2 regions of the Fulvimonas yonginensis genome follow, and region 2 is predicted to be linked to the other one. Evidence: predicted binding sites of a transcription regulator. Region 2 holds the regulator's gene; the other holds the start of a gene.
The links. Region 2 encodes FliA, which starts transcription of late flagellar genes. Its sites were predicted from a motif close to TAAAGTTTNNCNNNCNNNGGCCGATAA; they were not measured.
Positions count from the first base shown of each region.

Region 1: WAT24_RS06320 (HD-GYP domain-containing protein) is a predicted target of FliA. The motif match lies at 2,453-2,479, and genes of this name have one in related genera.

Region 1 is NZ_JBBBNY010000003.1:110,993-116,903, forward strand. Features, by position in the region: gene dapE (succinyl-diaminopimelate desuccinylase) at 1-1,033, opposite strand, end outside; gene WAT24_RS06310 (Spx/MgsR family RNA polymerase-binding regulatory protein) at 1,094-1,450, opposite strand; gene dapD (2,3,4,5-tetrahydropyridine-2,6-dicarboxylate N-succinyltransferase) at 1,565-2,392, opposite strand; gene WAT24_RS06320 (HD-GYP domain-containing protein) at 2,554-3,669, shown strand; gene glnD ([protein-PII] uridylyltransferase) at 3,781-5,911, opposite strand, start outside.
Region 2 is NZ_JBBBNY010000002.1:231,535-237,445, forward strand. Features, by position in the region: gene flhA (flagellar biosynthesis protein FlhA) at 1-604, shown strand, start outside; gene flhF (flagellar biosynthesis GTPase FlhF) at 764-2,194, shown strand; gene WAT24_RS04190 (MinD/ParA family protein) at 2,191-3,135, shown strand; gene WAT24_RS04195 (RNA polymerase sigma factor FliA) at 3,137-3,934, shown strand; gene cheY (chemotaxis response regulator CheY) at 4,001-4,408, shown strand; gene WAT24_RS04205 (protein phosphatase CheZ) at 4,405-5,049, shown strand; gene WAT24_RS04210 (chemotaxis protein CheA) at 5,070-5,911, shown strand, end outside.

The DNA of each region.
Region 1 (5,911 bases), on a different contig from region 2:
CCGGCCCCAGCTCCACCACCTCCACGCCCAGCGGCGCGATGAAACGCCCGTCGGAAGTGCCGCCGCCGGTGCTCTGCTCCGGCTCGATGCCGCACAGCTCGCGGCACACCGCGCACGCCGTCTCGCGCAGGCGGCCGCCGGCGGGACTCAGGAACGGCTCGCCGGAAAGGATCCAGTCCAGCTGCCAGTCCAGGCCGTGGCGGGCCAGGACGGCTTCGGTGCGTGCCCGCAGGCTGTCGGCCGTGCTGGCGGTCGAGTAGCGGAAGTTGATCGCGGCGACCAGCTCGCCCGGTATCACGTTGGTGGCGCCGGTACCGGCGTTGAGGTTGGACACCTGGAACGAGGTCGGCGGGAAGTCCGCGTTGCCCTCGTCCCAGCGCGTGGCGGCCAGCTCGGCCAGTGCCGGCGCGAAGGAGTGGATGGGATTGCTCGCCTTCTCCGGGTAGGCGACGTGGCCCTGCACGCCGCGCACGGTGAGGGTCGCCGAGAGCGAGCCGCGCCGGCCGACGCGGATCAGGTCGCCCAGCCGCGCCTTCGACGAGGGCTCGCCCACCACGCACCAGTCCGGGCACTCGCCGCGCGCCCGGAAGGTCTCGGCCACACGGCGCACGCCGTCGAGGTTGGTCGGTCCCTCCTCGTCGCTGGTCAGCAGCAGGGCGACCCGGCCCGCGTGCCGCGGATGGGTCGCGACGAAGCGCTCCAGTGCCACCACCATCGCCGCCACCGAGCCCTTCATGTCGGCCGCGCCGCGGCCGTACAGCACGCCGTCCCGTACCACCGGCTCGAACGGCGGCGTCCGCCAGGCCGAGATGGGGCCGCTCGGCACCACGTCGGTATGGCCGAGGAACACCAGCGTGGGGCCGCCGCTGCCGTGCGTGGCCCAGAGGTTGTCCACCTCGCCGTAGCGCAGGTGTTCGATGGCGAAGCCGGCGCGCGCCAGACGGGCGGCGATCAGGGCCTGGCAGCCGGCGTCGTCGGGCGTGACCGACGGGTGGCGGATCAGCTCGCAGGCCAGCTCGAGCACGTCACGCATGGGCGTCTCCAGGCCGCCGCGGATACGGCGATCCGGCAATGTCCTCCGAAGCCGCGCCGCTCATGTGCCGAACAGCTTCTTGAAGCCGTTGTCGGTGAAACCCACGCTCACCGCGCCATCCGGCTGCACCACCACCGGCCGGCGCACCAGTGCCGGGTACTCCTTCAGCAGCAGCGTCCACTCCGGGTCGCTGCCCGGGTTCTTGCGCTGCGGCAGCAGGTTGCGCCAGGTGGTCGACGACTTGTTGACCAGCTTCTCCCAGCCGCCCAACTGCTGCGCCCATTGCTTGAGGGTGGCCGCGGGCACCGGGTTCGCGCGGTAGTCGACGAAGGCGTGCGGCACCTCGAAGCGGGCGAGCCAGTTGCGCGCCTTCTTGCAGGTGTCGCAGTTGGGAAGGCCGTAGAGGGTGATGGTCATCGCTCGGTCCGAAGGTCTGGCGGTTTTCGCGGGAGCGGCTGCTCGCGATGCCTTTGCGTTGCGGCTCGGAGAACCGGAGCATCGCGGGCGGGCCCGCTCCTACACGGTAGTGGGTCAGCCGGCGCTGCGCAGCAGCTCGTTGATGCCGGTCTTGGCGCGCGTCTTCTCGTCCACCTGCTTGACGATCACCGCCGCGTACAGGCTGTGGCTGCCGTCCTTCGCCGGCAGGCTGCCGGCCACCACCACGCTGCCGGCCGGGACGCGGCCGTAGCTGACCTCGCCGGTGGCGCGGTCGTAGATGCGGGTGGACTGGCCCAGGAACACGCCCATGCCGATCACGCTGCCCTTCTCCACCACGACGCCCTCGACCACTTCCGAGCGCGCACCGATGAAGCAGTCGTCCTCGATGATGGTCGGGTTGGCCTGCAGCGGTTCGAGCACGCCGCCGATGCCCACGCCGCCGGACAGGTGCACGCGCGCGCCGATCTGCGCGCAGGAGCCGACCGTGGCCCAGGTGTCGACCATGGTGCCGGGGCCGACGTAGGCGCCGATGTTGACGTAGCAGGGCATCAGCACGGCGTCCTTCGCGATGTGCGCGCCGCGGCGCACCAGCGCGCCGGGCACCACGCGCGCGCCGAGCGATTCCAGTTCGGCGTCGTTGCCGTGGCCGAAGCGCAGCGGCACCTTGTCGAAGGCCAGCGCCGGGCCGCCGTCGACCACGCGGTTGCCGTTGATGCGGAAGAACAGCAGCACCGCCTTCTTGAGCCACGGGTTGACCTTCCAGCCGCCTTGCCCGTCGGGCTCGGCCACGCGCTGCTCGCCCGCTTCGAGCAGTTCCATCACCTGCGCGAGGGCCGGACGCAGGTGGGTCTCGATCTCGGTCTGGCCAAGGTCGTTGCGACGCTCGAAGGCGTCCTCGATGAGGGTTTCGATGGAGGGCATGGACGTACCGCCTGCGGCAGGGGCCGACAAGTATACGGACAAGGGAGCGGCGCCCCGCGCTCAAGTTTGCCGCCGGCGTGCCGATCACCACGGGCTTCGCCTCGCGCCGCCGGGCGGCGGACCCACGCGAAAGGCCGAGGATTGCAGGGGAGGAACGAACCGTGCCGCGGCGCCCGCTCGATCCGACCGAACTGATGGTCGGCCAGCCCTTGCGGTTCAACGCCTACGACGCCAAGGGCAAGCTCCTGCTGCGCCTGGGCCAGGTGATCGGCAGCGAGGCGCAACTGGAGAAGCTGCTGGAACACGGGCTGTTCTACGGGACGGAGGAGGAGTGCCGCGGCCCGCCGCAGCCGCCCCCGCCTTCCCCGGTGGCGCAGATACTGGAGGCACGTGACCGGCTGCAGGCCCTGTTCACCGATCCGGCGCCGGCCGATTTCCCCGGCTCCGTGGCTGCCATCGCCGAACGGGTGCGCGACGCCTGCCATGCCAACCCGGACGTGGCGCTGGCCACGATCCTGCTGCGCACGGACGGTCCCTACGGTGTACGCCACGCGGTGAACGCGGCGATCGCCTGCCAGCTCACCGGCAGCGCGCTCGGCCTGGACGGTGGCGAACTCGCCGCCACCGTCTGCGCCGCGCTGACCATGAACATCGCCATGTTCGACCTGCAGGAGGAACTGCTGGCGCTGGAAGGGCCGCTTTCGGACGCGCAGCACGCCGCCGTGCGGGCGCATTGCCAGCTCGGCGTGGCCCGCCTGCGCGACCACGGCATCACCAGCGCGGCCTGGCTCAATGCCGTGCGCGACCACCACGAGCGCGCCGACGGCAGCGGCTACCCCGGCGGCAAGCGTGGCGACGAGATCGGCCGCCCGGCGCGTCTGCTCGCGCTGGCGGACGTCTACTGCGCACGCGTGTCCGGCCGCGACTACCGGCCGCCGCTGCAGCCCACGCTGGCGTTGCGCTGGCTGTTCCTCAACGAGGGCGCGGCGCTGGACGAGCGGCTCGCCCGCGGCTTCATCAAGACCCTCGGCGTCTATCCGCCAGGCACCGGCGTGCGCCTGCGCAACGGTTCGCTGGCGGTGGTCATCCAGCGCGGACCGGCCGGGCACCAGCCGGTGGTGGCCTCGCTCACCACCCAGGACGGTCTCCGCGTCGGCTCGCCGATCCGCCGCCGCGGCGACGTGGAGGCGCACACGGTCAGCGAGGTGGCCGATCTGGCGGCACTCGGGATCGAGGTGAGCATGGAAGCGCTGTGGGGAGCGGACGCACGCGCCTGATGCGGGCGATGCCACCCACCCTCGCCTGCCCGGTAGGAGCGAGCTTGCTCCTGCGCTTCCGGAATGCCAGGCAAAGGGCATCGCGGGCAAGACCGCTCCCAGCGCTCGCGCTCAGCTCTGCCCCAGCCTTGCCAGCAACGCCTGGCGCAGCCGCGCCTGCTGTGCTTCGTCCAGCGGCGCGTCATGGCGGTCGGTGAGCTGGAAGAAGTCCTCCACGCGTTCGCCGAAGGTGGCGATGCGTGCGTCGTGCACGCGCACCTGCGCCTCCACCATCGCCTGCGCCACCGCGGCCAGCAGGCCGGGCCGGTCGGTACACACCAGCGCCAGCTGGGTGCGTCCGCCCGCAGCATGGAAGCCGATCCGCGGTGTCATCTGGAAGTGCTTGAGCTGGCGCGAGGCGCTGCGCCGCGCCGGGTGCACCGGCGCGGCCTGCGCCAGCGCCCGCTGCAGCCGCAGCTGCAGCTCCTCGGCGCGCGCGGGCAAGGCCGGCTGCTGCAGCTCGGTGTCCAGCAGCAGGAAGGTGTCCTGTGCCATGCCGCGCGGCGAGACCAGCACGCGTGCCTCGACCACCGACAGGCGCAGCCGGTCGAGCACGGCCGTCACGGTGGCGAACAGGCCGTCGCGGTCCGGCGTGTACACGAACAGCTCGGTGGTGCCGCGCACCGACAGCGGATGCACCGCGATCAGCGGCAGCGCGCCGTCCACGCGCAGGATCGCCGCGGTCTGCCAGGCGATCTGTTCGGGCCGGTGGCGCAGGAAGGCGGCCTGGGGGAAGTCCGCCCAGACCTGCCGTACGCGCGCCGGATCGAAGCCGTCCGCCTGCAGCAGCGGCATGGCGTACTCCTGGCACTCGCGCACGCGGGTGGCGGCGTCGCGCGGCAGCTCGACGTCGCTGCGCAGGGCGTAGCGGGTGGCGTTGTAGAGGTCGGCCAGCAGGCGGTCTTTCCAGCCGTTCCAGAGCTTGGGGCTGGTGCCGATGATGTCGGCGACGGTGAGCAGGTAGAGCTGGCCGAGCTGCTCGCGGTTCTCCACCACCGCGGCGAAGCGCGCCACCACGTCCGGGTCGGTGATGTCCTGGCGCTGCGCGGTAACGCTCATCAGCAGGTGGTGGCGCACCAGCCAGGCCACGCGCTCGACGTCGTTGGGCGGCAGGCCGAGCTTGCCGCAGAACGCGCGGGCTTCCTCCTCGCCCAGCAGCGAGTGGTCGCCGCCGCGGCCCTTGGCGATGTCGTGGAACAGTGCCGCCAGCAGCAGCACCTCGGGCGTAGGCAGGGTCGGCCAGATCTCGCGCGCCAGCGGGAACTCCGCCCGCGCGGCCGGATCGGCGAAGCGCGCCACGTTGTGCAGCACGCGCAGGGTGTGCTCGTCCACGGTGTAGACGTGGAACAGGTCGTACTGCATGCGCCCGAACACGCGGCCGAACGCGGGCAGGATCGCCGCCAGAAGCCCATGGCGGTTCATCCGCCACAGCGCATCCACCGCGCGCGCGCCCTGGCGCAGCAGGCGCAGGAAGGCGGCCAGCACGGCCGGGTCGTCGGCCAGGGCGCCGTCGAGCTGCGCGGTCGCCTGGTGGATGCGGCGCATGGTGTCGGCGGTGAAGCCGACGATGCCCGGCTCGTCCAGCCGCGCCATGAATGCCTCGACCAGTGCGGCCGGCCGGCGCACGAACAGGTCCGGATCGCGCGCAGCCAGGCGCGTGCCGTAGCGCAGGAAATCCTCGCCTACCGGCACCGGCGCCTGCGGCGGTTCGAGCATCTCCTCGAAGCGCTCCACGATCTGCACGCCGAGGCGCTCGATCTGGCTGGCGGCGCGGTAATAGCCCTGCATGAACTGCTCCACGCCCAGGTTGGTGGCGTGCTCGTCGACGAAGCCCAGCCGCGCGGCCAGCGCGCGCTGGTAGTCGAACAACAGACGTTCCTCGGCGCGCCCGGCCTCCAGGTGCAGCGCGTAGCGATAGCGGCGCAGGGTCGCCTCGGCGCGCTCCAGCGTGGCCTGTTCGGCGGGATCGAGCAGGCCCTCGCCGACCATCGCGGCGAAGCCATCGGCGTGGGCCAGGCGCAGCCCGAGCCAACGCAGTGCGTCGAGCGTACGCAAGCCGCCGGGGCCTTCCTTGATGTTCGGCTCGAGGTTGTAGGCGGTGTCGTCGTAGCGGGCGTGCCGCGCGTCGCGCTCGGCCAGGCGCACGGCGAGGTAGGCCGCCGGGGGCCACAGCGCCGGATCCGCGACGATCGCGCGCAGCTCC
Region 2 (5,911 bases):
CGTGCAGAGCCACGCGCACGAACTGATCAGCCACCAGGACGTGCAGCAGCTGCTGGACCGTCTGGCGCAGACCGCGCCGAAGCTGGTCGAGGACCTGGTGCCCAAGCGCCTGGCGCTGGGCGTGGTGGTCAAGGTGCTGCAGAACCTGCTGGCCGAGCGGGTGCCGATCCGCAACATGCGCACGATCGTCGAATCCTTGGCGGAGCACGCCGGGCAGAGTCAGGATCCCGGCGTCCTCACCGCCGCCGTGCGCGTGGCCCTGGGCCGGCAGATCGTGCAGGAGATCACCGGCCTGGGTACCGAGGTGCCGGTCATCACGCTGGCGCCGGAACTGGAGCAGATCCTGATGAACTCGCTGTCCGGCGGCGGCGTGGCCGGCGCCGCGGTCGAGCCGGGCCTGGCCGACCGCCTGCAGCAGAGCGTGGCCGACGCCGCGCGCCGCCAGGAAATGAGCGGCGAACCGGCGGTGTTGCTGGTGCCGCCGCAGCTGCGTCCGTGGCTCGCGCGCTTCACCCGCCACGTGGCACAGAACCTGCACGTGCTCGCTTACAACGAGGTGCCTGACAACCGCAGGGTGCGGCTGGTGCAGGCGCTCGGACGGTAAGGCGAGGAGACGGGTTATGGCGTTGTCGAAGCGGGAACGGGAAACGGGGAACGGGGAACGTGCAGTTCGCCGGGCGCGCGCGGGCGCCCGCCTGGCTTGCCTCGGGGATGACGTTCGCCGTGCCCTGTTCGCCGTACCCCGCGTGCGGAGCACGCGCGCATGAAGATCAAGCGTTTCGTGGCGCCGGACATGCGCCAGGCGATGCGCCAGGTGCGCGAGGAGCAGGGCCCGGATGCGGTGATCCTGTCCACCCGCCGGCTGGACGAAGGCATCGAGATCATCGCCGCGGTCGACTACGACGAGGCGCTGGTGCGCGAGGCGGCCCGGCACGGCGTGGCGCCGGCCGCGGCCCCCGCCGCATTGCCGCCCGAACTGCCGCCGCGTGCGGCGGGTCCGGCCGTGCCGCCGCCCCCGCCGTTGCCGCGCGAGCCGCGCGTCGAAACGCCGGCGGCCGCCAATCGTCCGTCGCTCGCGACGCCCGAGGGCGGGGTTGCCGCCGCACCGCGTCCCTCTGCGGCAAGCCCGGGGCGGAGTCCGCCCGCGGCGGTGCCGGGGGAGGGCGAGCAGGAACAGGCACGCCCCCGGCTGCGCGCTGCGCCTGCCGCCGCCGAGCCGGACACCGCGGCCGAGCCCCCGGTGCATCCGCTGATCGAGCGCGCCGCGCAGGACACCGTGCGCATGCGCGCCGAGCTTTCCAGCCTGCGCGAGATGCTGCAGGTGCAGCTCTCCAGCCTGGCCTGGAACGACATGGAACGGCGCCAGCCGCTGCACGCCCGCGTGCTGCGCGAACTGACCCGGCTGGGCATCGAGGCCGACGTGGCCCGCGCGCTGGCCGAGGAGCTGCCGGCGCAGATGACGCCCGAGCAGGCCCGCTACCTGCCGCTGGGCATGCTCAGCCGCGGCCTGGCGGTGAGCGGGCGGGGCCGGTCCGACGAAGGCGGCGTGACCGCGCTGGTCGGGCCGACCGGGGTGGGCAAGACCACCACGCTGGCCAAGCTCGCGGCGCGCGCGGTGGTGCGCCACGGCGCCTCGCAGGTGGCGCTGGTCAGCACCGACCACTACCGCATCGGCGCCGCCGCGCAGCTGGAACACTACGGCCGCCTGCTCGGCGTGCGCGTGTACCCGGCCTACGACGCGCAGAGCCTGCGCCAGGTGCTGGACCTGCTGAAGGGTTGCCATACGGTGCTGGTCGATACCGCCGGCCTGGCCGGCAACGACCCGCGGCTGAAGGAACAACTCGAGGTGCTGGGCGACGCCGGCGGGCTGCGCGCCTGCCTGGTGCTCGCCGCCAATGCGCAGGCGCAGTCGCTGGAGGAGGCGGTGCGCGCCTACCTTCCGCTGAAGCCGCATGCGGCGATCCTGACCAAACTCGACGAGGCGCCGAGCCTCGGCGGGGCGCTGTCGGTGCTGATCCGCCACCGGCTGGCGCTGGACTACACCACCGACGGCCAGCGCGTGCCCGAGGACATCGCAGCGGCCGATGCGCGGCTGCTGGTCTGCCGTGCGGCGCAGGTGCTCAAGGCCGGCGCGCCGGCGGCGGACGAGGCGCTGCTGGCCGAGCGCTTCGGCGCCATGGCGGTGCAGGCATGAGCGGAAGTCTTGCAATGAACCAGGCGTGGGGTTTGAAGGGCATGTTCAACGCGACGACGGGTGGGCGCGACGGCGCGCCCCCCGCACCGCACCGGCCGCACCAGGCGGCCCAGCTCGGCGCCGCGCGCCGCCGTTGCCGCGCGATCGCGGTGGCCGGCGGCAAGGGCGGCGTGGGCAAGACCACCGTGGCGGTCAACCTGGGCATGACGCTGGCCATGACCGGCCGCGACGTGATGCTGCTGGATGCCGACATGGGCCTGGCCAACGTGGACGTGCTGCTGGGCCTGGCGCCCTCGCGCCACCTGGGTCACCTGCTCGACGGCACCGCCACGCTGGAGGAACTGGTGCTGGAGGCCCCGCACGGGCTGAAGGTGATCCCCGGCGGCTCCGGCGCGCGGCGCCTGGCACAGCTGGGCAACGGCGAGCACGCCGCGGTGATCCGCGCCTTCGACGAGCTGCCCCGGCCGCCGGACTACCTGCTGGTCGACACCGCCGCCGGGCTGTCCGACAACGTCGCCATGTTCGCCGCGGCGGCCGACGACGTGGTGCTGGTGGTGTGCGACGAGCCGGCCTCGCTCACCGACGCCTACGCCCTGATCAAGGTGCTGTCGCGCGATTTCGGCGTGCGCCGGTTCCGCTTCGTGGCCAACCTGGTACGCAACGCCGGCGAGGCCCGCGCCCTGCACCAGAAGCTCGCCAAGGTGAGCGACCGCTTCCTGGACGTGGTGCTGGATTTCATGGGTTTCGTGCCGCAGGACGAGCGCCTGCGCCAGGCCATCCGCCGGCAGAGCGCGGTGGTGGACCTGTGGCCGGCGGCGCGGTCGTCGCAGGCATTCAAGCAATTGGCCGGTGCGGTCGATACATGGGAGGAACCCGCGCGCGCCGGCCTGGACCGTATCGCCTTCTTCGGCGGTCAGGCCGTACCGGCAGCGGGGTGGTGAGATGAGCGTGGCATCGGAATATCTCCAACTGCAGCGACAGAGCGCAGAAGAGTTGGTGCGTCAGCACGCGCCACTGGTGCGGCGTATTGCCTATCACCTGATGGGCCGGCTGCCGCCGAGCGTGGACGTCGGCGACCTGATCCAGTCCGGCATGATCGGCCTGCTCGAGGCCGCCCGGCACTACGCCACCGACCGCGCCGCCAGCTTCGAGACCTACGCCGGCATCCGCATCCGCGGCGCCATGCTGGACGAGCTGCGCAAGACCGACTGGACCCCGCGCTCGGTGCACCGCAAGGTGCGCGAGGTGGCCGAGGTGGTGCGCCAGATCGAGATCGAGACCGGCGCCGACGCCGAGGACGCCGAGGTGATCAAGCGCCTGGGCGTGAGCGCGGAGGAGTACCACCAGATCCTCGCCGACGCCGCCAGCGCGCGCCTGCTCAGCCTCACCGCGCCGGACGACGGCGACGGCGCGGCCGCCTTCGACGTGGCCGACCAGACCAGTCTGGGGCCGCAGGAAAGCATCGAGCAGGACGGGCTGCGCCAGGCGCTGATCGACGGCATCTCCAGCCTGCCCGAGCGCGAGCAGCTGGTGATGTCGCTCTACTACGAGCAGGAACTCAACCTGAAGGAAATCGGCGCGGTGCTCGGCGTGACCGAGTCGCGCGTGTGCCAGATCCACGGCCAGGCGATCGTGCGCCTGCGCGCGCGCCTGGGCGACTGGCGCGAGGGCGAGGCTGCGCCGGAGCGCAAGAACAACAAGAAGGGGCGGGCGACGGCCGGCGAGGGCGCACGGCGCTGATCCGCGGCATCCGGATCCCGCCCCGCCACCCGCACCTCATCCCCCGCCCCCAGACGGAGAAAAGCGTTGGACAAGAACATGAAAATCCTGGTGGTCGACGATTTCTCCACCATGCGGCGCATCGTGCGCAACCAGCTGGTGGAGCTGGGTTTCACCAACACGTTGATCCAGGAGGCGGACGACGGCAACAGCGCGCTGACCATGCTGCGCGCGCAGCCGTTCGACCTGGTGGTCACGGACTGGAACATGCCCAACATGACCGGCATCGACCTGCTGCGCACGATCCGCGCCGAGGCGTCGCTGAAAGGGCTGCCGGTGCTGATGGTCACCGCGGAGAACAACCGCGACCAGATCATCGCGGCCGCCCAGGCCGGCGTGAACGGCTACATCGTCAAGCCGTTCAACGCCGCCACCCTGAAGGAAAAGCTGACCAAGATCTTCGAGCGCATCGCCGCGGCAGGGGCAGGGGCATGAGTGCCGCTGCCCTTCCCCTGGTCAGCGCCGAGCAGCTGCCGCCGGAACTGCACGATCTGCTCAACAGTGCCGATGGCGCCGCCTTCGAGCAGGCGCTGGACGCGTTGGTGCGCCAGCGCGAGCAGCACCTGTTCCGCGCGCTGGGCCAGCTCGCGCGCGACCTGCACGACGCGGTACGCCGGCTCGGCAACGATCTGGCGCAGGAGGGCGTGCCCGGCCGCGTGGCCGACGTGCGCAAGCACCTCAACGACGTGCTGGAGATGAGCGCGCAGGCAGCCCATCGCAGCATCGACTTCGCCGAACGGATGAGCCCGGAAGCGGATGCGCTGGCGCAGAACGCCGAGCGCGTGCTCGACGCCGTCGCCGCCGATGCCCCGGCCGCGGCGCTGGCGCGTCAGGCCGGCAGCTTCGCTGCGAGCTGCCGCGACGGCCTCAACGACATGGTGATGGCGCAGTCCTGGCAGGACCTGTCGGGCCAGCGCATCAAGAAGGTGGTCAACTTCATCGAAAGCGTGGAATCCTCGCTACTGGAGCTGGTGCACCTGACCGGCGCGCTGTCCGGACGGGAGCCGCCGCCGGTGGTGGAGAAGATCTCCGGCCAGGACGAGGCGGACCGCCTGCTCAGCGAATTCGGCTTCTGACGGGCGAGGAGAGCCTGCCCATGGATCCCTCGCTGGACAGCGAACTGCGCGACGATTTCCTGGTCGAGGCCGGGGAACTGGTCGAACGGCTGGCCGAGCAGCTGGTCGAGCTGGAAGCGAGCCCGCGGGATGCGGAGCTGCTCAATGCCGTGTTCCGTGCCTTCCATACGGTCAAGGGCGGCGCCGGCTTCCTCGCGCTCGAGCCGATGGTGCAGCTGTGCCACCACGCCGAGGACCTGCTCAACGCCGCCCGCAATGGCGCGCTGGTGCTCGATTCGGCGCAGATGGACGCGTTGCTGGAGGCGCTGGACCTGCTCAACGCGATGATGGAGGCGCTGCGCCGCGGCACGGCCATGGCGATCCCTCCGCCGGCCCTGCTCGGGCGGCTGATGCCCGGCCCCCGGCCTGCGCCCGCACCCGTCGCCGCACCTGCGCCCGCGCCGGCACCCGCCGCGGGCGGCAGCATCGACGACAGCGAGTTCGAGGCCCTGCTGGACACGCTCTACGGCAACGCCGCCCCGGGCACCGTGGCCCCGGCGCCGCTGCCGGCCACCTCCGCCACCATCGACGACGACGAATTCGAGGCGCTGCTGGACAACCTGCACGGCAAGGGCGGCGCACCCGGCGCTTCGGCCGGCAACGGCATCGGCGAGGACGAGTTCGAGGCGTTGCTCGACAGCCTGCACGGCAAGGGCGGTGCCCCCGGGGCCGGACCGGCGGCGCCCGCGCCACCGTCGCCGCCCGCGCCCGCTCCGGCGCGTGCACCGGCCGCGGAGACCAGCGTGCGCGTCGACACCGGTCGACTGGATGCGCTGGTGCATCGCGCCGGCGAGCTGGTGCTGGTGCGCAACCGCTTGCAGAG